4 regions of the Tistrella arctica genome follow, and region 1 is predicted to be linked to each of the others. Evidence: riboswitches for the same ligand, from Rfam matches in the RefSeq annotation. Region 1 holds a riboswitch; each other region holds the start of a gene.
What was found. A riboswitch is a leader RNA that binds a small molecule or an ion and turns the genes downstream of it on or off. The one in region 1 is predicted to bind cobalamin.
Positions count from the first base shown of each region.

Region 2: linked by a shared signal. The riboswitch ahead of WG924_RS21930 ((2Fe-2S) ferredoxin domain-containing protein) and the one ahead of WG924_RS00055 (ribonucleoside-diphosphate reductase subunit alpha) in region 1 are both predicted to bind cobalamin.
Region 3: linked by a shared signal. The riboswitch ahead of WG924_RS14455 (energy-coupling factor ABC transporter permease) and the one ahead of WG924_RS00055 (ribonucleoside-diphosphate reductase subunit alpha) in region 1 are both predicted to bind cobalamin.
Region 4: linked by a shared signal. The riboswitch ahead of WG924_RS02060 (TonB-dependent receptor plug domain-containing protein) and the one ahead of WG924_RS00055 (ribonucleoside-diphosphate reductase subunit alpha) in region 1 are both predicted to bind cobalamin.

Region 1 is NZ_JBBKTV010000001.1:8,988-16,236, forward strand. It holds gene WG924_RS00050 (AMP-binding protein) at 1-940, shown strand, start outside; cobalamin riboswitch at 984-1,210, shown strand; gene WG924_RS00055 (ribonucleoside-diphosphate reductase subunit alpha) at 1,345-3,267, shown strand; gene WG924_RS00060 (ribonucleotide-diphosphate reductase subunit beta) at 3,258-4,454, shown strand; gene WG924_RS00065 (thiolase family protein) at 4,388-5,563, opposite strand; gene WG924_RS00070 (alpha/beta hydrolase) at 5,713-6,567, shown strand; gene WG924_RS00075 (TetR/AcrR family transcriptional regulator) at 6,559-7,206, opposite strand.
Region 2 is NZ_JBBKTV010000010.1:133,521-140,769, reverse strand. It holds gene WG924_RS21950 (cold-shock protein) at 139-351, opposite strand; gene WG924_RS21945 (TetR/AcrR family transcriptional regulator) at 618-1,232, opposite strand; gene WG924_RS21940 (glutathione S-transferase family protein) at 1,362-2,021, shown strand; gene WG924_RS21935 (group III truncated hemoglobin) at 2,090-2,575, opposite strand; gene WG924_RS21930 ((2Fe-2S) ferredoxin domain-containing protein) at 2,668-3,453, opposite strand; cobalamin riboswitch at 3,689-3,977, opposite strand; gene cobW (cobalamin biosynthesis protein CobW) at 4,135-5,187, shown strand; gene cobN (cobaltochelatase subunit CobN) at 5,209-7,249, shown strand, end outside.
Region 3 is NZ_JBBKTV010000006.1:94,149-101,397, reverse strand. It holds gene WG924_RS14475 (LysE family translocator) at 1-257, opposite strand, end outside; gene WG924_RS14470 (AraC family transcriptional regulator) at 287-1,234, shown strand; gene WG924_RS14465 (NAD(P)-dependent oxidoreductase) at 1,223-2,113, opposite strand; gene WG924_RS14460 (methyltransferase) at 2,241-4,010, shown strand; cobalamin riboswitch at 4,396-4,663, shown strand; gene WG924_RS14455 (energy-coupling factor ABC transporter permease) at 4,774-5,466, shown strand; gene WG924_RS14450 (energy-coupling factor ABC transporter substrate-binding protein) at 5,463-5,813, shown strand; gene cbiQ (cobalt ECF transporter T component CbiQ) at 5,800-6,546, shown strand; gene WG924_RS14440 (energy-coupling factor ABC transporter ATP-binding protein) at 6,546-7,249, shown strand, end outside.
Region 4 is NZ_JBBKTV010000001.1:461,967-469,215, forward strand. It holds gene WG924_RS02055 (ABC transporter substrate-binding protein) at 1-815, opposite strand, end outside; gene WG924_RS02060 (TonB-dependent receptor plug domain-containing protein) at 819-2,780, opposite strand; cobalamin riboswitch at 2,947-3,175, opposite strand; gene WG924_RS02065 (SDR family NAD(P)-dependent oxidoreductase) at 3,272-4,066, opposite strand; gene WG924_RS02070 (YicC/YloC family endoribonuclease) at 4,146-5,036, shown strand; gene gmk (guanylate kinase) at 5,118-5,786, shown strand; gene WG924_RS02080 (calcium/sodium antiporter) at 5,895-6,884, opposite strand; gene WG924_RS02085 (calcium-binding protein) at 7,052-7,249, shown strand, end outside.

The sequences.
Region 1 (7,249 bases):
CGACGAGACCGCCACCAGCATGATCGGCAGTGTGCCGACCATTCTGGCAGCCATCGCCGACAGCCCGCGCGGATCCGCGCGCCTCGACCGGCTGCGGGCCATCCTGACCGGCGGTTCGCCGCTGGCGCCCGAACTGGCGGCACGGGTGGAAAAGATCGCGGCCCGCCCGGTCTGTCAGCTTTATGGCATGACCGAGACCGGCGGGATCGTGTCGGTCCAGCCGGCTGACGGCCGGTTTCACGATCATGCCGTGGGCCCGCCGGTGCCGCTGGCACGCGTGGCGCTGGGCGCGGTCGACGCGGCCTGTCTCCCCGGTGCGCGCGGCGAGGTTCTGGTGTCGGGTCCACATGTCTTTCAGGGCTATCGCACCGCTGCCGGTACCGTCGATCGTCCGCAGGATGGCTGGCTGCGATCGGGTGATCTGGGCGAGGTGCTGCCTTCGGGCGAGCTCCGGATCATCGGCCGGGCCAAGGACGTGATCATCCGCAGTGGCCACAATATCGATCCCGTGGCGATCGAGGAGGTCGCGCATGCCCATCCGGCGGTCGCCCAGGCGGCGGCGGTTGCCATGCCCGACGATTATGCCGGAGAACTGCCGGTGCTGTATGTGATGCCGCGCGCCGGCATGACCTGCACCGAAGACGACATCGCGGCCTTCATGGCCGCGCACATCGCCGAGCCGCCGGCGCGGCCGCGCCATGTCTTCGTGCTGCCCGACCTGCCCTTGACCCCGCTTGGCAAGATCGCACGCTTCCGCCTGCGTCAGCTTGCGGCCGAACATCGGGTGCGGGCGGCCCTCGGCGACACCGGCGACGGGCTGGTGGTCGCTTGCGAGGATCCGGCGGCAAAGCGCATCACGATCGGCGGCGAGGTGACGCCCGACCGATGGCGGGCGATCGAGGCCGTGCTGGCCCGGCTGGGCCTCGGCCTTGCCGGATAAGCGCAGGCCGGATGGCAGGCTTGACGACGGGCCGGGGATCTGTACAAGATGCAGCGTTCTCGGTTCCCTGTATCCACTATATATGGGGCTAAGAGGGAATTCGGTGCGGCGGGCGTTACAATTGCGCCCGCCAAGGCCGAAGCTGTCCCCGCAACTGTAGGCGGCGAGCGGCCACACGATCTGGTGTCACTGGCATGGCAACATGCCGGGAAGGCCTGTGTGGCAGCGGCGACCCGCGAGCCAGGAGACCTGCCGCGAACCTGTTGAAACGTCCCTGGGCGGGGAGTCCCGGCGGGCGCAGGCGGCAGGTCATGCCTTTGTCCGGGTGTTCCGGACCGTCGCAGGGGCCTTCATCGCCCTGCGTTCACCCGGAACCGGTCCGCCAGGGCAGATGGGTGAGCACCATGTCATCGCCGGCCTTCGATTTCGACCGTCATGGTCATCTGGTTCCCGTTACCGCGCCGGTCGGGGCCGGCCGGATACGGCATGCGCCGCTGCCGGCCCCGCTGGCACCGGCGCCACGCGCCTCGGACCTTGTCATCGATCATGGCCGCGATGCCCTGTTGACCGATTTCGGCAAGGCGACCTTGCGCGACCGCTATCTGATGCCGGGGGAACGGTATCAGGATCTGTTCGCGCGGGTTGCCTGTGCCTATGGCGACGATATCGGCCATGCCCAGCGGATCTATGATGCGATGTCACGGCTGTGGTTCATGCCGGCGACACCCATCCTGTCCAATGGCGGCACCGCGCGGGGCTTGCCGATTTCGTGCTTCCTGAACGCCGTGCCCGACAGCCTGGACGGTATCGTCCGGACCTGGAACGAGAATGTGGCGCTGGCCTCGAATGGCGGCGGCATCGGCACCTATTGGGGTCAGGTCCGGTCGATCGGCGAAACCGTGAAGGGCTGTGGCGAGACTTCGGGCATCATTCCGTTCATTCATGTCATGGACGGCCTGACCCTGGCGATTTCGCAAGGGTCGCTGCGCCGCGGATCGGCGGCGGTCTATCTGGACATTCATCATCCCGAGATCGAGGAATTCCTGGAGATCCGCAAGGCGTCGGGCGATTTCAATCGCAAGGGCCTGAACCTGCATCATGGGGTCAATATCACCGACGACTTCATGGCGGCAGTGAAGGCCGGGGATGACGTCGCGCTGCGCAGCCCCCGTGACGGCAGCGAGATCCGGCGGGTGGATGCCCGCCGGCTGTGGCAGCGCATTCTTGAAACCCGGCTTCAGACCGGCGAGCCCTATCTGTTGTTCATCGATACCGTCAACCGGGCGCTGCCGCGCCACCAGCGGATGCTGGGGCTGGGCGTGTCGACCTCGAACCTGTGCAGCGAGATCACCCTGCCCACCGGCCTTGACCATCACGACCAGGAGCGCACCGCGGTCTGCTGTCTTGCCTCGTTGAACATCGAGACCTGGGATGCGTGGAACGAGGCGCCGGGCTTTATCGAGGATGTGATGCGCTTCCTCGACAATGTGCTGACCAGCTTCATCGAGACCGCGCCCGACAGCATGGCCCGGGCGCGCTATTCGGCGATGCGCGAACGCTCGGTCGGGCTGGGCGTGATGGGCTTTCACGCCTTTCTTCAGGCGCGGGGTATCCCGTTCGAAAGCGCCATGGCCAAGGCGTGGAATCTCGCCATCTTCCGCAAGCTGCGGCGGGAGGCCGACCGGGCATCGGTGTTTCTGGCCGGTGAGCGCGGCCCCTGTCCCGATGCGGCGGAAGCCGGCACGCAGGCGCGGTTCAGCCACAAGCTCGCCATCGCGCCCACGGCATCCATCAGCATCATCTGTGGTGGCACCAGCGCCTGCATCGAGCCGATCCCGGCCAATATCTACACCCACAAGACCCTGTCGGGCGCGATATCGGTACGCAACCCGCATCTTGTCCGGCTGCTGGTCGCCAAGGGGCTGGATAGGCCGGCGGTCTGGCAGTCCATCCTTGGCCATGAAGGATCGGTGCAGCATCTGGCCGCGCTGACCGCCGATGAAAAGGCCGTGTTCCGCACCGCCTTCGAGATCGACCAGCGCTGGATCATCGATTTCGCCGCCGATCGCGCGCCATTCATCTGCCAGAGCCAGTCACTGAACCTGTATCTGCCGGCCGATATCGATAAATGGGATCTGCATATGCTGCACTGGACCGCCTGGGAGCGGGGGGTGAAGAGCCTGTATTACTGCCGGTCGCGGTCGTTGCAGCGTGCGGGCTTCGCGGGTGACACCGACACCTTGGTGAATACGGGGCCGGACACGGCACCGAGCTCTGCGGCATCCGCCACGCCGACCGATTATGAGGAATGCCTTGCATGTCAGTGAGGATGACGGCGGCGGATGTCGGTCTCATCGCGGGCAACCTCGATCCGATGACCCTGGTCGGTACCGGCCGTGTCGGGTTGCTGACCACGACCGGCAGCTATGACGTCGACCGCTACCCTTGGGCCTATGGCTTCTGGAAGCGCCAGCAGCAAACCCATTGGATGGGGGAGGAAGTGCCGCTTGGCGGGGATATCAAGGATTGGCATTCCGACCGGGTCAGCGATGCCGAACGCCAGTTGCTCACCCAGATCTTCCGCTTCTTCACCCAGTCGGATATCGAGGTCGGCGACAACTATCTGAAACGCTATATCCCGCTGTTCCAGCCGCTAGAGATCCAGATGATGATGGCGGCGTTCTCGAACATGGAAACCGTGCATATCGACGCCTATGCCCTGCTGTTGAAGACCTTGGGCATGCCCCAGGCCGAGTTCGAGGCCTTCCGCGGCTATGGCGACATGCGCGCCAAGGCCGATTACATGCACAGCTTCGGCACCGGCACGGTTGCGGATGTGGCGCGGACGCTGGCGATGTTCGGCGCCTTCACCGAAGGCATGGCCCTGTTCGCCAGCTTCGCGATGCTGCTGAATTTTCCCCGCCACAACAAGATGAACGGCATGGGCCAGATCGTGAGCTGGTCGGTGCGCGATGAAAGCCTGCATTGCGCCGGCATCATCCGCCTGTTTCATGAATGGCATCGCGAGACCGGCGCCGTGACCGCATCGGTGCGCGACGACATCACCGACGTGGCCCGCACCATGGTGTCGCTGGAAGACCGGTTCATCGATCTGGCCTTCGAACTGGGGCCGGTGGGCGGCATGACGCCGGCCGATATCAAAGCCTATATCCGCTATATCGCGGACTGGCGGCTGACCCAGCTTGGCCTGCGGCCGGTTCATGGCTGTTATTCCGACGTCGAGGATGGCGCACGACCGCTGGTGCCGCATCCGTTGCCCTGGCTGGTCGAAATCCTGAACGGCGTTGAGCACGCCAATTTCTTCGAGCAGCGCGCGACCGAATATTCCAAGGCCGCCAGCCGGGGCGACTGGGATGGCACGGCCGGTGTCTGGGCGCAGTTCGACCGCAGAACACCGCTCGGCAACCTGACGCTGAACGCGCCTGATCAGACGGCTTCAAGAATGGTCGCGATGCCCTGGCCGCCGCCGATGCACTGGGTGGCGAGGGCATAGCGACCGCCGGTGCGCTTCAGCAGTTGCGCGGCCTTGCCGGTGATGCGGGCGCCGGTGGCGCCCAGCGGATGGCCGATGGCGATGGCGCCGCCATCGATGTTCACGATCGCCTCGGGGATCTCAAGCGCGCGGATGCAGGCCAGCGCCTGACTGCCGAAGGCCTCGTTGATTTCGACCACGTCGATATCGGCGATGGTCAGGCCCGCGCGGGCAAGTGCCTTGCGTGTGGCCGGCACCGGCCCGATGCCCATGATTTCCGGCGGGCAGCCGACAATGGCGGTGGCGCGCACCCGCGCCAGGATCGGCAGGCTGTGGCGGATGGCGAAGGCTTCCGACGTCACCAGCACGGCGGCGGCACCGTCGGTCAGCGGCGACGCGGTGCCGGCGGTGACGGTGCCGTCGGGCCGGAAGGCAGGCTTCAATCCGGCCAGAGCCTCCAGCGTCGTCTGAGGTCTGAGGCAGCCATCGCTGTCGACGACCACGCCATCAGGCGTGGCCACCGGCACGATCTCGTCGGCCAGCCGGCCTTCGGCGCGGGCGGCGGCGGCCTTCCGTTGCGAGGCGAGCGCCAGCTTCTCCTGCTCGGCGCGGGGAACACGATACTGCGCCGCGACATTCTCCGCCGTCTCACCCATGGTGATATGGGCGTCGATCATCAGATCGGCATCGGGCAGGCTGGTATCAGGCCGAGCCGGGCTGCGGAAGCGCGGATTGGGGCTGTGATTGAAGCCGCCCTGGGGCACGCGGCTCATCGATTCCACCCCGGCGCAGATAAAGGCTTCGCCGGCACCGGTCGCGATCTGGCCATGGGCGATATGGACGGCCGACATCGACGATCCGCAGAACCGGTTCACGGTCATGCCGCCGATCGATTGCGGCAGGCCGGCCAGCAGCAGGGCGAGGCGGGCGATGTTGGCGCCCTGCTCGGCTTCAGGATAGGCGCAGCCCATGATCACATCCTCGATCAGCGCCGGATCGAGCCGCGCGCGGTCGATCAGCGCCCGGATGGCGGTTGCGGCCAGATCATCCGGCCGGGTCCCGGCCAGGGCCCCCTTGCGGGCAAAGTGAAACGGCGTGCGGACATAGCCGGCGATGACGGTGCTGGTCATGGGGAAGACCTGTCCTTTGCGTCAGGGGAGGGGGGCGTCAAGGAAGGGGCGGTGCCGCATCGGCATGCGTCATTTGTGGTTGCCATGGCCGATTATATGATCAATATCATATATAACGTCAATGACCATCAGAAGAGGCGCCCGTGCCGATGTCCACCCAGCCCGCAACCCTGGCAGACCCCAATGCCTCCGCGACGCCGGCCCGGCGCCCGACCCCGCGCCAGTTGGCGCACGCGCTCATCACCCCGGACCGCCGCCGGGCACGTCCGGCGCGGCAGATGCCGATGCCCGACAGCCTGACCGAGATCGATGTGGCGGGCACCGGCATGCTGATCCGCCAATGGGCACCGGCCGATGGCGCGGCGGCCACCGGATCGAGCGCGGTGCTGGTCCATGGCTGGGAAGGCAGCCACGCCGATATGGCGGGCTTCGTGGCACCGTTGCGGGCCAAAGGCTACACGGTTTTCGCCCCCGATCTGCCGGCCCATGGCGGATCGGGTGGCAGCACCGCGACCATTCCGCAATTGGCGGTGGCGGTGGCGGCGACAGTGGCCCATGCGGCGCGTCATGCCGGGCCGGTGCAGGGCATCATCGCCCATTCGATCGGCTGTGCCGCCACCGCCGTGGCATTGCTGGACGGTGCGGATGTCGCACGGGTGGCGCTGGTGTCGTCGCCGGTCCGCTATCTCGACGAGGCCCGGGCCGTGGCGGCACGCTTCGGCTATGATGCGATGGAATGGGCGGTGTTCGAGGCCGAATTGCTGGCTCTTGGCACCGAGCTTCATGCCATGAACCTGCTGCGCCAGGCGCGCGAGCTTCGTCAGCCGGCTCTGTTCTTCCATTCCACCGATGACCGCGTGGTGCCGATCGAGGCCGGGCGCGCCTCTGCCGCCGCCTGGGCTGGCGCGCGGATGATCGAACATGACGGGTTGGGCCATGGCCGCATCCTGGCCGAACCCGCGGTGATCACGGCTGCCGTGGATTTTGTCGCCGGATCAGAGTGACGGGAGCACGATGCCATCGATCAGGGCATCGATCGCCATGGTCACAGCCGGCCCGGTGACGCCACCATCGGCGGCGGCAAGGCCGAGGGCGGCTTCGTTCAAGGCGCCCGACAGCATCAGCGCCAGGGCCTGCACCGACAGGCCCGGGCGCAACCGGCCCTCGTCGGCCAGGGCATTCAGTCCCAGAATCAGGGTGCCCAGCCCGTGGGCGGCATCGACCTTGCGCCAGGTTTTCCAACCCAGCACCGCCGGCCCGTCGATCAGCACGATCTGGCGGATGTCGGGCCGGGTCGCGGTGGTGACGAAGGCGCGCGATCCGGCCCGCAGCGCGTGCAGGGCATCGGGGGCGGCATGGGCTGCCCGGTCGATCGCGGCCACGATATCGGCCTGCGCATCTTCCAGCACGGCCTGAAACAGCGCCGCCTTGTCGGTGAACTGGTGATACAGCGCGCCGCGGCTGACGCCGGCGCGGGCCAGAATTTCGGGCGTGCCGGTGGCGGCATAGCCATGAACGGCAAACAGCGCGCGCGCGGCGCCGATCAGCGCCTGCCGGGTATCGGCCGACCGCTGCTGATTACTGCGCCTCGGCCGCGTGCCGGCAGCGCCATCCTCGTCGCTATCATCGCCGTATTCGGTCATGTCTCCGTGTCCTCGCCTGGCCCCGATCCCGCGCGGCTCAACG
Region 2 (7,249 bases), on a different contig from region 1:
GGACGAATGATGGCATCCGGCACGGGACCAGCGGGTATGCCGGTCATGCAAAAACCCCGCGCCTCGGAAGAGGCACGGGGTCTTCGTATATCGGTCCGGTGGGCTCTAGACAAGCCCTGGACGGCAAACCCGTTAGGGTCAGCCGACGATCCGGAGGTTGTCGGCAGTCATCTTGCCGCTGCGACGGTCAGCGACCAGTTCGTAATCAACGCGCTGGCCTTCGACCAGCTCGCCGATGCCCGAACGCTCGACGGCGCTGATGTGCACGAACGCGTCATTGCCGCCATTGTCGGGAGCGATGAAGCCGAAGCCCTTCTGGGCGTTGAACCACTTAACGGTGCCGGTCTGCATGGGGAATGTCCTCATCTGCAGTGTGTCTACATAGCCGCGTTACCGCAGCCATCGGAATCGCATTTCAGGAAAGAAGAGTATCAGCTCGACGCAAATTTTTTAGCGCAAGATCAAGTCATTCTGGTCCATCCATCGACGGGCTGAACATGAGCGTATTCTGAGAGAAATTCAAGCGTCATGATCGGATTTCTGGTCGATTCATCGTCCGGCTCGGGCGAGCGGGACAAAAATACATCGCTTTTCCGGCGCTGTCACAGCCCGTCATCTCACCGCGACGGCGACGGGTGGGGCGGGCCGTCGGCCGCCTGGAAGCCCATGATCCGGGTGAAGGCATTCAGCGTGCGATCGCGTGCGGCCGGATCCCGCAGCAGGCGACTGGTCTGGGCATAGGCCAGCACCATGCCGAACAGCAGGAAGGCGCGGTCGCGGTCGCAGCCGGTGGGGCTGGCGCGGTCGCAGGCGGCGGCGACCAGGTCCGCCAGCAGGGTCTGCCACTGACGTTGACCCTCGACCAGCTTGTCGCGCAAGGGGCCCGGCTGGTCGTCGAGTTCCACGGCCGCCGCGGTCAGCGGGCAGCCGCCGGGCAGATGATGGCCATCCACCCAGGCCAGCCAGTTCAGGAACACCGCCGCAAGCCGAGCCCGGCCGGGTGGCTGCGCGCGTGCCGGCCGCCAGACCACGGCGGCGAAGCGGTCCTGCATGGCGTCCAGCAGGGCGGCCTGCAAGGCCTCCTTCGACCCGAAATGGGCGAAGACCCCGCTTTTCGACATGCCGAGCGCCGCCGACAGCTCCCCCAGGCTCAGCCCCTGCATGCCGTGCAGGCTGGCGCGGTCGAGCGCCGCGGCGATGATCCGCTGCCGGGTGGTCTCCGCCTTGCTCATCCATTCGCTCCTGGTCGCATATCTGGCCGCGGCATCGCCTCGGCGCCGGTCCAGCATAGGGGCCTTGACCAAAAAGCACGATCGTTCACTAATAATCCACAGACCGTTTTCTGTGGAGCCCCCGCCGCCATGTCCGACATCACCTTGTTCTATGCCAGGGCCGCCTGCTCGCTGGCCGTGCGGATCGGTCTTGAGGATCTGGATCTTGCCTATGAGGACCGGATCGTCGACATCAAGGCAGGCGAGACCGGGGCACCGGCCTTCCTGGCGGTCAACCCCAAGGGGCGGGTGCCGGTGCTGGTGACGGCCGCGGGCGACACGCTGACCGAGGCGCCGGCGATCCTGGTGTATCTGGCGCTCAGCCACCCCGACGCTGGCTTGCTGCCCGCCGATCCGCTGGGCCATGCCCGGGCGCTGGAATGGCTGAGCGAGCTGTCGGGCGTGATGCATGGCCAGGGCTATGGCGGGCTGTGGCGCAGCAACCGGTTCAGCGACGATCCGGCGGCGCAGGACGGCATCCGTGCCCGCGCGGCCCGGACCATCGCCGACCAGTCGTCGCGCATCGATGCCCGCCTTTCGGGGCGCGACTGGGCGCTTGGCGACCGCTATTCGGTGGTCGATGCGTTCCTGCTGGTCTTCTATCTGTGGGGGCGGCGCGGCGGCACCGACATGGCGGGGCTGTATCCGAACTGGCATGCCCAGGCGGAACGCGTGCTGGCCCGGCCGGCGGTGCAGCGGGCGCTGGCGCGTGAGGGGCTGGCACAGCCGCTGCCGGCGGTCGGGATCTGAGCGGCCAGGGCGGTCTGACCGGGTGGTGATGTCGGGCAGGGTGGGGGTCGTCGGCCGTTGACGGGTGCTCAGGATACCGGTTCGTGGGTAGAGGCGGACGACAGCCGCTCTCCGCGGCGCAGCATCTGGCCCCGCCCGACGGCGATGCCCATCTCCAGGCTGGCGGCGATGCGGCCGGCCCGATCGATCAGCAATGCGGCGCCGGCCTCGGTGCAGATGGTGGTGACGGTGTCGCGAAACAGCGCCAGCCAATGATCGAAATCGGCACCGCTGATCGGCAGCGGCAGATGCGCCGGCATCGGCCGGCCATGATAATCGCCGGTCATCAGCGCCACCGACGACCAGAACCGGCGCATCTGCGCCAGATGGGCCGGCCAGCGCTCATCGGCGATGCGGGCGGCGAAAACCGGGCCCAGCACCGGATCGACGCGGATCCGGTCATAGAAGCGGTCGACGACCTGGCCGATGACCGCATCGGTCAGGCCGGTCTCCTCGATGATCCGGGCGGTCAGCGCGGCCCGCCGTTCGGGGCCGCCCTCGGGGTGCAGCGACATCGCAGGGCCTCATCATTCAATGCATTCCATATGCATCTTATGGGCGCGCCCCGACGGGATGACAAGCGGCGGGGCCGGCCTGCGACCTCCGGTCACGTGGCGGCGCGGAACAGAAGATCGCCGACCGGCCGGCCCTGTTTCAGATGCTCGTCCACGATCCGCCGGGCGGCGGCGGCATCGGGCACCGCATACCAGTATCCGCCGGGATGCAGGGTCAGCACCGGTCCGCGATTGCAGGGAAACAGGCAGCGGCTGCGGGTCATCATCACCCGATCGGGGGTCTTGTTGCGCAGACCCGCCGCTTCCAGCGCCGCCAGCAGTGCCGTCCACACCGGCCCGGCGCCGCGATGGGCACAGCGCGGCCCGTCGCAGGCAAAGATGTGATGGGCATGCTCCGGCGGGTCGTTCCATGACGGCCTGGTGTCGATGGCGGGGCTGTTGCGGATGTCGTCGTGGTCGCTGGCGGCGATGCGCGCGGCGATCGCGTCGACGAAAAGCGGGTCGCCCTCAACCGGGGCGCTGAAGCTGATGTCGAGGGTGATGGCATGGCGCTGTGCCCAGTCATGCAGGGCACCCGGCAGCCAGCCACGCAGGCTCATCTCGGCCGGCACCACCAGATCGACCAGCAGCACCGCGTGATGGCCGCCGCCGGCCAGGTCGCCAAGCGCGCCCGAGACGGCTGGTACCGCCAGTTCGGTGAAGGCCAGCACCACCGGCCCGTCGAAGCCCGCGGTGTCCCGCAGCCGGGCGGCCACGGCCGCGCGCAGGGTTTCCAGCCGGCGCGGGCTGCCCTGGCCGCGCCGCACCAGCAGGATGACCGCGTCATGGTCGATCCGGGCAATCGTCGGCGAGGCTGGCGTCGTGTGGTCAGCCGGCATCGCGGCCGCGATCTGCGGCTGATCGATAACGGTTTGAGATGTCTGGATAAATCGCCATCGTTGCACTGTCACCAATCGCCTCCGCCGAAACGGATCGGCGGTTCATGGGTCAATGGCTGGCAGCGGAAGCGGGTGCGGCGATGTCCGGGGGGGCGGCATATGGGGCGGGCTGTCCGGCGGGGTCCGGAACAGCCGCATGCGCGGCCCTGGATCAGCGCGCACCGCCCTCCGCGGCTTGCCGGTCGTGTCACAGGCTGGTTTCCGGGCTCGACCGCGGGAGGTTTCAAGGACCGCGTCTGGTCCTGATCCTCCGGGCCCGTGCCTTCCCAGGCCGCCCCGGCCGATGCTGGCGGGGGTGAAACCCAGTGGCTGCGACGGGCTTGCCGCATGTCCTACCGTTGCGGGGGCAGCGTCGGCTTCCGCCATGCCGGATCGGGTGATCCGGGATCGCGTTCCGACTTCCCAATTCTCCGCGAGTGACCCTGACCGGACCACTCAACGGCACCTGTGCAGCCCTGATGCTAGACCGCCGGACCTGCGTCTGCAACGCGTTTTCACGGCGTCGACGTGGCCGGAATGGCGTCGGCCGGTTCGCCATGCGGTCTGAAGACAGCGGATTGACGGCGGCCCCCACACGCCTCTACCGTTGCCGCGACCCGATTGAACCAACGTGAGGCGCGCATGAGCACCCGGTCGAAAATACCTGCGACGATCGTCACCGGCTTTCTCGGCGCGGGGAAGACCACGCTGATCCGGCATCTGATCGAGAATGCCGGCGGCCGGCGTCTGGCGCTGATCGTGAACGAATTCGGCGATGTCGGTATCGACGGCGATCTGCTGAAGGGTTGCGGCATAGACACGTGCCCTGATGAAAACGTGATTGAACTGGCAAATGGCTGCATCTGCTGCACGGTCGCCGATGACTTCCTGCCGACCATGGAAGCGCTGCTGGCCCGCGAGCCGCGCCCCGATCACATCATCATCGAAACCAGCGGGTTGGCGCTGCCCAAGCCGCTGGTGCAGGCCTTCGCCTGGCCGTCGGTGAAGACCCTGGCGACGGTCGACGGCGTGATCGCCGTGGTCGATGGCGCGGCGCTCGCCGAAGGCCGGGTTGCCAATGATCCGGAGGCACTGGACCGTCAGCGCGCCGCCGATACCTCGCTCGACCATGAGGCCGAGGTCGACGAGCTGTTCGAGGATCAACTGGCCTGCGCCGATATGGTGATCGTGACCAAGACCGATCTGCTGGATGCGGCCGGACTGGCCCGCGCCCATGCGGCGATCGCGCCCGAATTGCGGCCGGCAACCCGGGTGATCGAGGCGGCAGGCGGCAAGGTCGACCCCGCCGTGCTGCTGGGGATCGGCGCCGCGGCCGAGGACGACATCGCGTCCCGGCCCAGCCATCACGACGGCACCAGCGAGGAGGAGCACGGCCATGACGCCTTTGCGAGCTTCGTGGTCGAGCTTCCCGACGGCATGAGCCCCGATGACATCAGCCGGCGGATCACGGCGGCGGTGGCCGATCATCCGATCTATCGGGTAAAGGGTTTCGTTTCGGTGACAAACAAGCCGATGCGGCTGGTGGTTCAAGGCGTGGGGCCACGGCTTCAGCAGCATTTCGACCGGCCCTGGGGGGCTGGCGAGGCCCGGCGGTCACGGCTGGTGGTGATCGGTGCGCAGGGGCTGGATGCCGGGGCGGTCGCGACCGCGCTCGGCGGACGGACCGCGGCCTGAGACCGGGCGGGGCAGCCCCCGATGCATCTGCTGGCAGCCGAACCCGGCCGGATCGATGATGGCGACGAGGCCATCGACCTGCGCCAGAGCCCGGCCGAAATGGTGGTGGTCACCGCCGCCGACACCGAACTTGCCTGCCTGTCGGCGGCGCGGGATCGGCTGGGCGATGCCGCACCCGGGTTGCGGCTGGTCAATCTTCAGCGCCTGAAGCACCCGATGTCGGTGGATCTGTGGGTGGACCGGACGCTGGCCCATGCCCGGCTGGTGATCGTGCGCCTGCTGGGCGGCACCGCCTATTGGCCCTATGGGCTGGAGCGGTTGACCGAGATCGCCCGCGCCCGGCCGATCGCCCTGGTGGTGATCCCCGGCGACGACAAGCCCGATGCCTCGCTCGACGGGCTGTCGACGGTGTCGCCGGCGGAGCGGCGGCGGGTGCTGGCCTATTTCTCGGGCAATGGCGTCGGCAATGCCTGCGGGCTGCTGCTTCATGCCCAGCATCTGCTGGGCCGGCGCGCCGAACCTGGCCCGGCGCCGGTGCCGCTGCCGCCCGCCGGGCTGCACCCGGCCCTGGCCGGCGCGGGTGACGGCACCGCCGCCGACAGCACGGCCGCCCAGCCCCTGCACGGCTTGAGCGGCGCCGATATCGAGCGGATCGACGCGGCGGTGGCGACCGGCCGGCCGGTCGCCGGCATCGTGTTCTATCGCGCCCTGGCGCTGGGCGGCCAGACCGCGGCGGTGGATGCGCTGGCGGCGGCCCTTGAGGCGCAGGGGCTGGCACCACTGGCCATCCATGCCCAGAGCCTGAAGGATCCGGCGGCGGCGGCCTTCGTGCGCGCGGCGCTCGACCGGGCCAGGGCGGCGATCGTGTTGAACACCACGGCCTTCGCGCTGGGATCGGCGACCGGGGTGGGCGGGCCTGCCCGCACACCATTCGACGGGCTGAACCGCCCGGTGTTGCAGGTGGTGCTGTCGGGCGCCAGCGAGGCCGCCTGGGCGGGCGGGCATCGCGGGCTTGGGCCCGCCGACCTCGCCATGCATGTCAGCCTGCCCGAGATCGACGGCCGGGTGCTGACCCGCGCGGTTGCCTTCAAGGCCGAGGCACGCTGGGATCCGGCGACCGAATGCCCGATCCTGGTTCAGGCGCCGAAGCCCGACCGGGTGGATTTCGTGGCGGCGCTGGCCGCCGCCTGGGTGCGGCTGGGCCTGACACCGCCCGCGCGGCGACGCGTGCTGCTGGTGGTGGCGAATTATCCCAACCGCGATGGCCGGATCGGCAATGGCGTCGGCCTGGACACGCCGGAAAGCGTCGCCCGGATTCTGGGCGCGCTGACCGCCGCCGGCTATGACACCGGTGATGCGCCGACCGATGGCGCCACCCTGATGGCCCGGCTTCTGGCCGGCCCCACCAACGACCTGACCCGGCGGCGCGCGTCGGCGGCGACGGATGACGGCGATCAGACGGCAGGCATCGCCTGGAGTCTTGATGCCTATCGCACCTGTCTGGCGGCGATGCCGGCCGGGGCGGCGGCGCGGATCAGCGGCCGCTGGGGCGATCCGGCCGACGACCCCTTCGTGGCCGATGGCGCCTTCCGCCTGCCGGTGCATGTCTTCGGGCGGGTGGCGGTGGCGGTGCAGCCGGCGCGTGGCTACAACATCGATCCGGTGGAGAGCTATCACGACCCGGCCCTGCCGCCACCCCATGGCTATGCGGCCTTCTATGGTTGGGCGCGCACGGCGTTCGGCGCCGATGCGGTGGTGCATGTCGGCAAGCATGGCAATCTGGAATGGCTGCCGGGCAAGTCGCTGGCGCTGTCGGCCGATTGCCTGCCGGAAGCGGTGCTGGGCCCCCTGCCCAATCTGTATCCGTTCATCGTCAACGATCCCGGCGAGGGCGCGCAGGCCAAGCGCCGGACGGCGGCGGTGGTGATCGACCATCTGACCCCGCCCCTGACCCGCGCCGGCAGCTATGGCCCGCTGGGCCGGCTGGAGGCGCTGGTCGATGAATATTACGAGGCGACCGGGCTGGACCCGCGCCGCCTGCCCGAACTGGGGCGCGGCATCG
Region 3 (7,249 bases), on a different contig from region 1:
GACAGCACGGCGAAGCCGGCGGCCAGCGTGGGATGGCCGGTCAGCAGCGAGGCCAGCCCCGCCGCCACCGCCAGCATCACCGCGATGGTGCCCGCGGCGCTGCCGGTCAGGAACGCCCATGTCCGCCGGAGGCCGAAGGCGCTGGCGACCGCGGTCATCGCGATGGTGGTGGGGCCGGGGCTGACGGTGACGGCGAAGCCGGCAAGCGCGAATCCTGCCAGATCGAGACCCGCCATATCGAAGGGCAGATGCTGCATCGTCGAAAATCCTGTAACGTTCCAGGGTCATGCAGACCCCGACATGCCGAGACGGCCCGCCAGATGGTTCAGCGCCCCCGTCGCCGCGTCTCGCCGGTGCGCCGCGTCTCGCCGATGCGCCGCGCGCGGCCGGCGTCGAGACCGGGCGGCTGCGCGCGGGCGTGACCTTGCGCATCGGCCAGGGCAGTGCCGGCATCGAGCGGCTGGAGGCGGGGTTCGACGGCCCGGCCTTCGCGCCGCATCGCCACGACACTTATGCGATCGGCATCACCACCCGCGGCGTGCAGTCGTTCCGCTATCGCGGCGTGCGGCGGCTGTGCCTGCCGGGCGAGACCCATATCCTGCACCCGGACGAGCTTCACGACGGCGCCGCCGCCACCGATGACGGGTTCGGCTATCGGATCGTCTATATCGATCCGGCGCTGGTGCAGCAGGCGCTGGGCGGACGGGCATTGCCGTTCGTGGCCGATCCGGTGGTTGCGGCCGCCGGCCGCGACCCGGCCCTCGATCAATGGCTTGCCGATCTCGATGGACCGATCGACGAGGCGGCGCGCGTGGATCTGGCGGTGACGATCGCCGGCCTGCTGGACAGGCATGCCGGCGGGCCGCCGCGCCGGCCGGTGCCGCTGGCCCTGGCCCGGATGATGGCGGTGCGCGAGATGATCGCCGCCGATCCCGCCATCCGCCACCCGGTCGCGGCCTTCGAGCATGTGGCCGGGCTGGATCGCTGGACGATCGCGCGCCAGTTCCGCCAGGCCTTCGGCACCAGCCCGAGCCGGTTCCGGACGCTGCGCCAGATCGATATCGCCCGGCGGCTGATCAGCGGCGGCCTGCCGCTGGCCGAGGCGGCACTTGAGGCGGGTTTCGCCGATCAGAGCCACATGTCGCGGCTGTTCAAGGGCAGTATTGGCCTGACGCCTGCACGCTGGGCGGCGGCGCAGGCCCTGCCCCGGGCCAGGGCGGCGTCATCCGGCTGACACCGCGCCGGTCCGGGCCTCTATGGCCTTCACCACCGCCGCCATGTCGAGCCCGCCATGACCAAGGGCCAGGGTTTCCGAGAACAGGGCGTGGCAGACATCGAGCAATGGCGAGGCGATGCCGGCCTCGCGGGCCGCCGCCGCGATCAACTGGTTGTTCTTCAGCACGTCGACGATCCCGGCCTGAACGGTGAAATCGGCGGCCAGCAGCTTGGCGGCCTTCATCCGCGACACCGCACTCGCCATCGGCCCGGCATCGAGCACCGCCACGAAGCGTTCAAGATCCAGGTCATGGCGTTGCGCGAAGTGAAAAGCCTCGGTCAGGCCGGTGACCATGGTGATCAGGAACACGTTCACCGCCAGCTTCATCAGCAGGCCCGACGGCACCGCGCCGCAATCGACCACCCGCGCGCACATCGGCGCCAGCAGCGGCCGCACGATCCCGGCCGGCCCCGGATCGCCCGCCAGCATCGCGACCAGTTGCCCGGCCTCGGCCGGCAGGCGCGAGCCCGAGACCGGCGCCTCGACATAATCACCGCCGGCGGCGCGGATATCATCACCCAGCGCGCGGGAATAACCGGGGGCTGTGGTGCCCATGTGAACGATGATGCGGCCACGGACATTGGCGGCGAGGCCGGGCGTGCCGCGACCCAGTACGGCATCCATCGACGCCCCGTCCATCATCATCAGGAACACGACATGGGCACGTCTGAACACCTGCGCCGGGGTGGCCGCCACCTCGGCGCCGGCATCGGCCAGGGCCTGGGCGCGTGAACTGGTGCGGTTCCACACGATCAGCCCTATGCCGGCCCGCGCCAGGTTCAGCGCCATCGGCTGCCCCATCACCCCCAAACCGATGAACCCGGTCGGTGTCGTCATCTCGGATCTCCTGTTGCCTGGATATGACCGCGATGCGGAGTCTGATCCGCCGGAGGTGACTTTAAGGATCGGGCCAAACCGCGTATTGAAGGCTTGTGCAGGTGGTGTGGGGCAACGGAGGTGGCGGATGGGGGATGATCGAGCGCGGTACCGGGTTCTGACCGACGCCGTGCGGCGTGATCCGGCGGATCGTGACGCCCATCTCGCGCTGGCCCGCCATCACATGGCATTCGGGCGCGCGGATCTGGCGATGGCCTCGTTGCTGACCGTGCGCCGGCTGGCGCCGGACCATCCGAAGGTGGGTGATATGATCGCCCATTGCCTTGGCCGTCTTCGCCTGCCGCCGCCAGTACAGCTGTATGACGAGATTCTGGCCCGGCTGACGGCGGGCGACATCGACGACATGCGGATCGCGGCGGTCGCGGGCCGGATGCTGGCGCGCCGGCATGGGCTGGGCCCTGAGACCGTGCCCGCCGCCACGCCCGATGATGCGACCTGTTCGGCGCTCGCGGCCGATCCGCTGTTCCGGCGCTTTCTCGATCGCTGTGCAAATGTCCATCCGGTGATCGAGCGGGCGATGGTCCGGCTGCGACGCCGCTGTTGCCTGAATGACGGGCTGACGGCCGATGATCAGGGGGAAAACCAGCGCGAGCCGCTGCCGCTGGAGGCGCGCATCAGCCTTGCGGCCGGCCTGCTGAATTCAGACTATGCCGCCGCCTGGACGGATGATGAACAGGTGGCGCTCGACGCCAGAATCGCCAGGGTCGATGCCCGCGCGGCGGAACTTGGCGACGTGGCGCTGACCGATGATCTGGTCGCGATCGCCATGTATCGGATGCCGCCGATGGCGGCGATGGCCGAACTGGCCACCCGGCCGGCCCTGCCCGATCCGGCGCGGCGCCGCTTTCTGGCGGTGTTTCATGACGAGCCGATGGCGATCGCCGCCCAGCGGATTCCGGCCCTGCGTCCGGTCACCGATCCGCTGTCGCTGCGGGTGCGCGCGCAATACGAGTCCTGGCCCTATCCGCGCTGGCGCGGCCTGCGCCCTATCCGTCGGCGACGGCTGGCCGAGGTGCTGGCGCGCACCCTTGGAACGCCTGTCACAGGAACACCCACGCATGCCGCGATCGCAGCGCTTCCCGACGATCCGGATATCCTGATCGCGGGCGGCGGCACCGGCCGGCACACGATCCACACCGCCCGGCGCTATCAGCACCGCTCCGTCACCGCCATCGATCTGAGCGCCGCCAGCCTGGCCTATGCGGCCCACAAGGCCGGGCTGCATGGCTGCGACGACGTGGCGATGCTGCGGGCGGACCTGTTCGATCTGACGAGCGAACGCCTGGAAGCGGCGGGGCGGCCCGGGCGGTTTCATCTGATCGAGGCGGTGGGCGTGCTGCACCACACCGCCGACCCGCTGGCGGCGTGGCGACGGCTGCGCGATCTGCTGCATCCGGGCGGCTGGATGAAGATCGGGCTCTACAGCGCCACGGCCCGGCGCGATCTGCTGGCGGCGCGGCTGTGGCTGGCGCGTCATGGCTGGCGCGGCGACGCGGCCTCGATGCGGCGCTTCCGGCGCGATCTGCTCGACGGCCGGCTCGATCCCGCTCTGGCGCATCTGGTGACCTGTGGTGATTTCTATAACCTCAACCATCTGCGTGACCTGCTGTTTCACGAGCAGGAGGTGCTGTTCACGGTGTCGATGATCGCGGCGCATCTCGATGCGCTTGGGTTGAGTTTCGCTGGGCTTTCCCTGCCGGAAAGTGATGTCATGCCCCGCTATCGGGCAATGTTTCCCAATGATCCGGCGGGTGCCAACCTGGAAAACTGGGCCGCCTTCGAAAGGCGGAACCCCAAAACATTCATCGAAATGTATCATATCTGGTGCCACGATTGAATCTTTGCTGGACCCACGATGGCCGGATTTTCGATTGAAATGTAGCCGCCTTGCCGGAAGAATGATGGCGTCACGATACTTATTTGGAGCGGCTATGATGACACACGGCAATCACCACATCTCCGGCAGCAACGATCTGTGGCAGGAGCCGTCCTGTGGGGGGCAGGTGTCTAAGACGCGTCGGCATTGGTCGGCACCTCGATTGACGGCGATGCTCGTCGCGACCACGGCAGCTAACTTCAACGGCGGTGGGAGCGACGGCACCTTCTTCTCCTGACCTGAGGCACCCGATGGGCCGGAATGATCTGTGACAGGCGGTGCTGCCGCTATCCGCCAGTGACAGATCACGCCCCTTCGCCCGCTTGACACACAGCGCAACCACAGATCACAATCCGGTCACGAAGGTCTGCCATGCCGGCGCTCAGAAGGGCGCTGCCAGGGCGGTGAAAAGGGAACATGGAAGCGGGCGGTCGCCCGCGAAGCCATGGCTGCCCCCGCAACTGTAAGCGGAGAGTCTGTCGCCCTGCTATACCACTGGGCAAGACTGGCCACTGGGATACCGGCCACCGGGGACTCCGGGTCGGGACACTGGGAAGGCCGGCGACGGATGATGACCCGCGAGCCAGGAGACCTGCCTTCGCGTCTGACAGGGCCACTCTTCGAACGGGGCGTTCGGATGGGGGCGGGATATATCGGCGGATCGCCGGTCATCTCCGAAGGCCTTGCCGTGTGAAGAGGCTCGATCAGGCTTCGGAGGATCGGCATGCATATTATGGAAGGCTATCTGCCCGCGACGCACGCCGTGGGCTGGGGCCTGGTTTCAGCACCCTTTGTCATTGCCGGCGCGCGCCGCATCGTGAAGCTCGTGCGCGACAAGCCCGAGGTCAAGCTGCTGCTGGCCGCATCGGGCGCCTATGTCTTCGTGTTGTCGGCACTGAAACTGCCATCCGTGACCGGCAGTTGCTCGCACCCCACCGGCACCGGGCTCGCCTCCGCCCTGTTCGGCCCCACCGTCACCACGGTGCTGGGCGCGATCGTGCTGTTGTTCCAGGCGCTGCTGCTGGCCCATGGCGGGCTGACCACGCTTGGCGCCAACATCTTCTCGATGGCGATCGTCGGGCCTTTCGTGGCCTGGGGTATCTTTCGGGGCATGACCGGCGCCGGACTGAGTGCTGCCCTCGCGATCTTCTTCGCGGCGACGCTGGGTGACCTTGCGACCTATGTCACCACCTCGCTGCAACTGGCGATCGCCTTCCCCGATCCGGCGGGCGGGGTGGCCGGTGCCGCCTCGAAATTCCTCGGCATCTTCGCGATCACCCAGATCCCGCTGGCGATCAGCGAGGGGCTGCTGACCGCGGTGGTGTTCAATATGTTGAGCCGTTACAGCCGTGGCGAGCTGCTGAGCCTGAACGTGCTGCGCGGCCGCGCCGCCGCCGCTGGAAAGGTCGCATCATGATCAAGCGCAATCTGGCGATGCTGGCCGCCGTGGCGGCACTGGCGATCGCACCGCTGCTGATCCACCCGCCCGGCACGGTGGAATTCGCCGGCGCCGATGGCGAGGCCGAGGCGATGATCACCGAGATCCATCCCGATTATCAGCCCTGGGCAAGCCCGTTGTGGGAGCCGCCGAGCGGCGAGATCGAAAGCCTGCTGTTCGCGCTTCAGGCCGCGATCGGCGCCGGGCTGCTGGGCTATTATTTCGGGCTGCGGCGCGGGCGGCGCGATGCGGCGGAAGATGGCGCGACCGGGGCTGTCACGCCCGTCGTCGATGCGCCGCTGCGGAGCGGCAATGCGCGCCATTGACCGCAGCGCCCATACCAATCGCTGGCGGCACTGGCCGGCGGCGGAAAAGCTGGTTGTCTGCGCCGGGTTGATGCTGGTGTCGCTGCTGGCCGCCGGCTGGGCCGGGCAGGTGATCATCCTGGCCGGTCTGGTGGTGGCGCTGCTGGCAGGGGCACGGGTGCGGCCGGGCGATCTGGCGCGGGCGGCGATGGTTCCGGTCGGGTTCATCGCCACCTCGACGCTGGCGCAGATGGTGACGCTGGATCTTTCGACCGGCTGGCCGGTCTTCGGCATCGCCGGCCCGGAGGCGCGGCTTCAGGCGCTGTTCGTCGGGCAGCGGAGCCTGACCTGCGTGACGGCATTGCTGGCGCTGGCGCTGACCACGCCTTTGACCAGCATCCTGCAATTGTTTCAACGCCGCGGGCTGGCCGGCGACATCGGCGATATCGCGCTGATGATGTTCCGGATCATCTGGCTGGTGCTCGATTGTCTGGAAGCCGGCCAGCGTGCCCAGGCCGCCCGGCTGGGGCATGAGGGCGCGCGTCGGATGATCCGCTCCAACGGCCGCTTGCTCGCCAGCCTGCTGCCGCGGGTGCTGGACCGCGCCCAGCGGATGAACACCGGGCTTGGCGTGCGCGGCTATGACGGCACGCTGCGCTTCGTCTCGGTCGAGGCGGCGGCGTCGGCGCCGCGCATCGCGGGCCTGTGCAGCGGCCTGGTGGTGCTGGCTCTGGGGCTGGCGCAACTCGGATGATGATTGTGACGCCCACGCATGACCAGACCGTGCCCGGCTTGAAGGCTGTCGGGCTGGAGGTCACCTATCCCGGCCGCACGCGGGCGCTGGACCGGGTGGATCTGGCGATCGCGCCAGCCCGGAAGCTGGCGATCCTGGGTGCCAATGGCGCGGGCAAATCCACCCTGCTGCTCACCCTGGCCGGCGGGTTGAAGCCGCAGGCGGGCAGCGTGTGGCTGGATGGGGCCGAGGTGGTTCACAGCCGCCAGGGGCTGGCGCGGCTGCGCCGCCGGGTCGGGCTGGTGTTGCAGGATCCCGACGACCAGCTATTCGCGGCAACCGTGGCCGAGGATGTGTCGTTCGGGCCGTTGAACATGGGGCTTGATGCCGCCGAGGCACGGGCGCGCACCAGCGAGGCGCTGGCGGCGCTGAACATCACGGCATTGGCTGGCCGCCCCACACACATGCTCAGCTTCGGCCAGCGCAAGCGGGTGGCGATCGCCGGGTTGATGGCGATGCGCCCTGGATTTCTGCTGCTCGACGAACCCACGGCCGGGCTCGATCCATCCGGCGTCGACGATCTGATGCGGCTGCTGGACGGCGTGGCGGCATCGGGCACGGCCGTGGTGGTGGCGACCCACGACATGGATCTCGCCTATGGCTGGGCCGACCGGATCGCGGTGTTCGGCGACGGCCGGATCGCCTGTGACGGCGCGCCTGACAC
Region 4 (7,249 bases), 450 kb from region 1:
CTTGCCACCGCCTCGGCGACCCAGGGGCCCGGGCAGACCCACAGCGCCGCCGGCAGCGAGGCGATGGTGATGCCGGCCTGGCGGCTGCGGAAGGCCGGATGGTCCAGCACCTCGCGTGCCAGGGCCGGGGGTGCGGCGCCATCGCTGTCCAGGATCAGCAGCTCCGGCTTCAGCCGCAGCAGCCGTTCCAGGCCGATGCGGCCGTCGCCATCCACCGGTGCATCCGGCGCCAGATTACGCAGGCCGGCGGCGGTGAGGATCTCGTCCTGAAGCGTGCCGGCGCCGGCAACGCCGCCGCCGGGCCGCAGCACCACCACGCCGGGCATGCCGCCCGGATCATCCGGCGCCGGCCGCGCCGCCGCCAGCATGGCATCCATCCGGGCCAGCATGTCGACACCGGCATCGGGATTGCCGATAACGGCCGCGAGGCTGGTCACCTGATCGCGGATACCATCGAGGCTGGTTGCCTCGTCCAGAAGCTGCACCGGGATGCCGGCGCGGCGCAGCATGGCGGTGGTGGTGGCGGTGGTATAGCGCCCGGCCACCACCAGATCGGGCTGGAGCCGGGCAATCTCTTCGGCCCGCCCGTGATTGAGCGTCAGCCCGGCGGCAGGGCCGGCATCGATCGCCGCCGGCCCTGCCGCCAGCCAGGTGACCGAAACCAGCCGCCCCGGTGGCGCCAGCCGCAGCAGCAATTCATCCGCGCACAGGTTCATCGAGACGATCCGGGCCGGCGCCGCCCCGACGGGTGTCGCAGCCGGGATCATCGCCGCAAGGATCATCGCCGCCACGGCCACAGGGCTGCGCCGGATCATGGCTCAGAACCGCATCCGCAGGCCGGCATAGGCTGCCCGCCCGCGTGAACCATAGCCCAGAACCTCCTGATACTGCTCGTCGAACAGATTGTCGACCCGACCGAAGATCTCGGCCCGGTCGGTGAGGTCATAGGCCGCGGTCAGGCCGACCAGCGTATACGCGTCCAATGTGACGATGCTGCGCGTGTAGCTGGCGTCATAGGCCCAGTCCTTCTGCTCGCCGTTATGGACCACCGACACGCCGGCGCGGGCGCGATCATCCAGAAAGCGGGTGGCGATATCGGCGCTGGCGACATGCGGCGCCCGGCGGACAAGCTCCTCGCCATTGGCATCCTCACCATCGGTATAGGTATAGGCGAGGCGGATGTCCATCCATCCGACCGGCCGCAGGGTCAGCGATGCCTCGATGCCGTCGATCCTCGACGTGCCGTCCAGATTGATCGAGGTATCGCCGGTGCCCTGGATCAGCCGGTCGATATCCTGGCGGAAATAACCGAGATCGGCGGTGACACGGCCATTGAGGAAGGATTGCTCTACCCCTGCGTCCCAGCCCTTCGCCCGTTCCGGCTTCAGGTCGGGATTTCCCCGGTAACTGGCTGAATATCCGAACAGTTCAAAGAGGGTCGGGTTCTTGACCCCGGTGCCATAGGATGTGCGCAGCCGCGTGCCGGTGCCGTCGATCACCCAGGCGGCGGTCAGCCGGTAGGTGGCGGCATCGTCGAACAGCTCGTTCTGATCCAGCCGGCCGGCCGCCGACAGGAACAGGCTGTCGAACAGGCCCAGCCGGTATTCGGCGGCATAGCCGGTGGCATCGAAGGCCCGGTCGACCGATGACCAGTCGCTGTGGGTGCGCACGGTCTCGCGCTCATATTCCGCCGCCAGACTGATATCGTGGCTGGCGGGCAAACCGGTGGTGGTGTCGACGCTGTAATCGGTCTGATAGTCGGTCTTCAGGCGCCGCCCCAGATAGGTGCTGGATATCGTGCCGTCCGTGCGGTAATCGCGGTCGTGCTCGGTATGGGCCATGCCCAGCTTGTGGCGCCATCGGCCATCGGCCATGGCATAGCGGGCCTCGGCGCGGGCGAAGCTCTGGGTGCCGCGGGTCTCTTCGTCACCGTCGACGGGCAGGGTGGAATAGCCATCACCTTCAGCGCGATAGCGCAGGGTCCTGCCAACCAGGGCGAATTCCAGATCCTCGGTCGGCCGCCAGCCGAATTTCGCGAAGGCCGAGCGGTTGCGATAACCGTCGGTCTCAGGATTGCCCGCCCGCTCGTCGGCGACCGAGATGCCGTCGGTGCGGAAGCTCTGCACCGAGACCATGCCGTCGAAAATCTCGTCGCCATAGGACAGGCTGCCCACCGCCTCGCGGGTCTCGAAGCTGCCGGCCTCGGTCCGCAGACTGCCCGACAGCGGGCCGGCGCCGCGCTTCGTGGTGATGTCGATCACCCCGCCCATGGCGTCCGATCCGTACAGCGCGCTCTGGGGGCCGCGCAGAACCTCGATCCGCTCCACCTCATAGGCCAGCAGATGGGCGAAATCGAATTCCGAGCCGGCCGACGGGTCCGAGACCTCGATGCCGTCGATCCGCACCAGGGTCTGATTGCCTTCCGACCCCCGGATGCGGATCTGCGACAGGCCGCCGACCGAGCCGGTGCGGCTGACCGCGACGCCGGGCACCAGCCGCAGGGCATCGTCGACATGGCGGATCTGAAGCGCTTCAAGCTGCTCGCCGGTGATGACCGTCACCGCGCTGCCGATCGCGGCCAGTGGTGTGGGCGTGCGTGCGGCCGATACCGAGATCGGCCCGAGCGGTGTCACCTCGTCGTCGGAGGCAGCCTGTGCAATGGGCGACGACAGGCCGGCGGCGAGCGCGGCTGTCAGAATGGCGGCCGTGGTGACATGGCGGTTGGCTGGCTGGCGGCGGACGGAGTCCGGGCCGCGGAAGCGGGCAGTGGTATCAGGCACCGATAGACCTCGTTCAGCAATGTCGATCGGTCACTGCGAACGAGGCCAGCATGGTATGCGGCTTTGTGCCTGTTGGAACCGTGCCTGAAGGAAGACGGGTGTCCGGGGCCCTGACGCCGCCACCGCTTGCAAAAACCCATCGGTACACCCCGCCCGACGTGCTCGCCCGTGACCGCGAATGACGGCAGGTCTCCTGGCTCGCAGGTCATCGCACCGCCATCGCCTTCCCGGCCTCGATGGACCAGTGGCAGTCAGGATGGGGCACTCGCTGCTTACAGTTGCGGGGGCAGCCGCGGAATTGCGATCGCCGGCTTCGGCCGTGATCGCGCACCGCATTCCCTTTTCATCCCCGATCGACCAAGTCGATCGCGGACACCATCAGTGGCGCCATGGTTGCGCAATCGGGGTGCGTCTGGCAAGAGCATATCGCAGGGCGTCGGCGCGTTTCGCGATGGCGGGCCGGCCAGCCACGGACATGGCGGTCCTGGTGGCTATTTGCCCGGCATCCGGCGCAGAAGCGCATCCGCCCAGGATGCCGGCAGGGCTGCCAGCAGCCAGACCACCGCGGCCAGTTGCCAGGGAAAGGCGATCCGGGCGCGATTGCGGCAGAGCCCCCGGCGGATGATGGCGGCGGCGCGATCGGCATCCATCAGGTAGGGCATCGGAAAGCGGTTGCGCCCGGTCATCGGCGTGCGCACGAAGCCCGGGCAGACGACGGACACATGCAGGCCGCCCTTGGCGAGGCGCGGTCGCAGACCTTCGCCCCAGGCCTTGACGGCGGCCTTCGATGCGGCATAGGCGGGGGCACCGGGCTGGCCGCGATAACCGGCCAGGCTTGAGATGATCGCAATCGCCCCGCGTCCCCGGCCCAGCATCAGATTGGCGGCCGGCAACACGGTATTGACCACGCCGTCGACATTGACCGCGAAGATCGCGCGCGTGACCTCGGCCGAAACGGTGCCGCCCGACGCCGCCTCGTTTCCCGATATGCCGGCATTGGCGACGACCAGATCCAGGGGAAGGGTCGTGTCGGCGCGGGTGAGCCAGTCTGCCACGGCCCCGGCATCGGTCACGTCGAACAGGGCCGTATCGACCGTCGCACCGCTGGCGCGGGCGGCGGCGGCCACACCGTCCAGGCGGGCCGCGTCGCGTCCGTGCACCGACAGCCTGACGCCCGGTGCCGCATAGGCCCGGACCAGTGCGGCGCCGAGCCCGCTGGACGCACCGGTGATGGCGATGTGGCGGGGCGACAGGCGGTCGCGTGGCGGGCGGGTGTCGTCGGGCATCTGTGGCAATCGCTGCTTGGCGGGGGCTTGCGGGGTTCGTATAGTCCGCCGATCATCGCTCATCCTCAGGAGATTGGCCATGGCGCTCGCCAGCATGACGGGATTTGCCCGCGCCGACGCCGGCGATGCGCGCTATCGCTGGAGTTGGGAGGTCAAGAGCGTCAATGGCCGCTCGCTGGATCTCCGCATCCGCCTCGCCGCCGGCTTCGATCAGTTCGAGCCGGTGATCCGCCGGGTGGCCCAGGACCGGCTGCGGCGCGGCCATGTCAGCGTGCAGCTTGCCATGGTGGTCCATGCCCGCGGCACGCGGCTGCGCCTGGACCCGGATGTGGCCGACGGGCTGGGTGAGGTGATCGCCGATCTGCAGCGGCGCTTCCCCAAGGCCAAGGCGCCGCGGATCGATGGTCTGCTGCGCGTGCCCGGCCTGATCCAGGCCGTGGAGCACGAGGAAAGCGAAGCCGCCCGCGCCACCCGCGAGCACGCGATGACCGACAGCCTGATCGTGGCCTTCGACCGGCTGGTTGCGGCGCGCGCCCAGGAAGGCGCGGCCCTCGCCCGGCTGATCGACGAGCATATCGATGCGATCGGCGGCCTGATCGCCGATGCCCGGGCGACGGCCGCCGCCCAGCCCGAGGTGATCCGCAACCGGCTGGACGAGCTGATCCATAGCCTGCTCCACGACCGCGCCGGCCTGTCGGAAGACAGGATCATCCAGGAGGCGGCCGTGCTGGCCGCCAAGGCCGATATCCGCGAGGAACTGGACCGGCTGGACGCTCATGTCGCCCAGGCGCGGGCGTTGTGTGCCGACGACGAACCGGTCGGCCGGCAGCTCGATTTTCTGGCCCAGGAGTTCAATCGTGAGGCCAATACCCTGTGCTCCAAATCCTCGGACACCACGCTGACCCGCATCGGGCTGGCGCTGAAGACCCGGATCGACCAGTTGCGCGAGCAGATCCAGAATGTTGAGTAAGATCCTTGATATAAAGGGATCTTTTGGAATGATGGAAGCGAGACACGTGATGCAGACTGCCGGACCGGCCAAGGTGTGGGCATGAGTGATGCCGCCACCACCAGCCGCCGCCTTCCCCATGACCGGCGCCGTGGCCTGATGCTGGTGCTGTCCTCGCCATCGGGCGCCGGCAAGACCACGCTGTCGCGGCGGTTGCTGGCCAGCGACGACGACATCGCCTTGTCGGTGTCGGTGACCACGCGCGCGAAGCGGCCGGGTGAAGTGGATGGGGTGGATTATCACTTCATCGACAAGCCGGCCTTTCAGCGGATGGTCGATGACGATGCCCTGCTGGAACATGCGACCGTGTTCGAGAACAGCTATGGCACCCCGCGCGCGGCGGTGGAGGCGACATTGGCATCCGGCCGCGACGTCCTGTTCGATATCGACTGGCAGGGCACCCAGCAACTGGCAGACCGGGCGCGCGACGATCTGGTGACCGTATTCATCCTGCCGCCGTCGATCGTGGAACTGGAGCGCCGGCTGACCACCCGGGCCCAGGACAGTGCCGAGGTGGTGGCCAGGCGGATGGCCAAGGCGGCTGATGAAATGAGCCACTATGCCGAATACGACTATGTGCTGGTAAACGATGATGTCGATCGCAGCCTGGCCAATCTGGAAGCGATCCTGCGGGCCGAGCGCCTGCGCCGCAAGCGCCAACTGGGCTTGAGCGGCTTCGTGAATGGCATGCGCGAGGATGCCGGTCGCTGAGCTTCGCTCGATCGGCCGTCGTCGCGATCGGTCTGACCATAAACGACTGATGGCCCGCATCGGATATCCGGTGCGGGCCATCAGTGTATTGTCGGGCAGGGCAATGGCTCAGGCGAGGCCAAGCGCGCCGCGTACCGCCGGCGACAACTGCACGACGAAATAGAGCACATAGGCGGCCAGGAACACCCCGGCCTCGCGCCGGCCGATCCGCCAGCCGGTCCAGGCGAAGACCAGCAGCAATCCGGTTGCCGCCGCCATCACCCAGATATCGAGCGCCAGCACCTCGGGCGGGATCGCGATCGGCTGGACCAGGGCCGTGACACCGCCGATACCGAGCGCGTTGAAGATGTTGCTGCCGATGACGTTGCCGAAGGCAACCTCGCCATGTTTGCGCAGCGCCGCCATCACCGAGGTGACCAGTTCCGGCAGCGAGGTGCCGATGGCAACCAGCGTGAGGCCGATCACCGCTTCGGACAGGCCGAAGGTCCGCGCCACCTCGACCGCGCTGGTGATCAGGAAATTCGCCCCCAGCATCACGCCGGCGATGCCGATCCCCGTGATCAGCAGGCTGCGGCCGATGCTGGCGGTCTTCACCGGCTCCTGCTCTGCCACATAGTCCGCCTCGGCGGCATGCATCCGGGCGGTGGCGTCGTTCATCCGCTTGTCGGATATATAGCTGTAGATGGTATAGCCAACCAGACCGACCAGGAACAGCGCGCCCGCAATCCGCCCCAACTCCCCGCCCAGGCAGGCGAGGATCAGGGCCAGGGTGGCCAGCGTCAACATCGTGCCGTCGCGCCGGAAGGCCTGCGGGTTGACCAGGATCGGCAGGATCAGCCCGGATGTGCCCAGAATCAGCAGGATGTTGGCAATATTGCTGCCGACGATATTGCCGATGGCGATGCCGGGCGCACCGCCCAGCGCCGCCTGAAGGCTTGCGACCAGTTCCGGTGTGGAGGTGCCGAAACCCACCAGGGTGAGGCCGATCACCATCGGCGAAATCCCCAGCCGGGTGGCGGTGCCCACCGCGCCGCGGACCAGAAGTTCGCCACCCAGAAACAACAATCCCAGGCCGGCGGCGAGCAGAAGATAGGTCATGCAGTCTCCGCAAGGTGTCGATGCCAGAGCGAGGTGGCTGGGACGCAATGTCGTCTGACGACATGTCATCTTCAAGGTCGTTGCCTGAGAATACTGGCGGCGGTGACCTGTCGCATCCCGTTTATCCCCCGGTTCAGGGGGGGTAACGGTTCATCGCGATCACATTCGTGTGTTCGGCTGTGTCTCGTTCTTGTCAAGACGCAATACGTGTGACGATTATCACAATCAAGATCCTCGGCACCGGATGTGCGACGTTGGCGCCGCTGCGGGCAAACGGACATAGGTTGAAATCACACGGGAGCGGAACCCCAATGGCGGATGTGGCTGCAAACTCCACCACGACGGCGAATTTCGGCGTGGGCGAG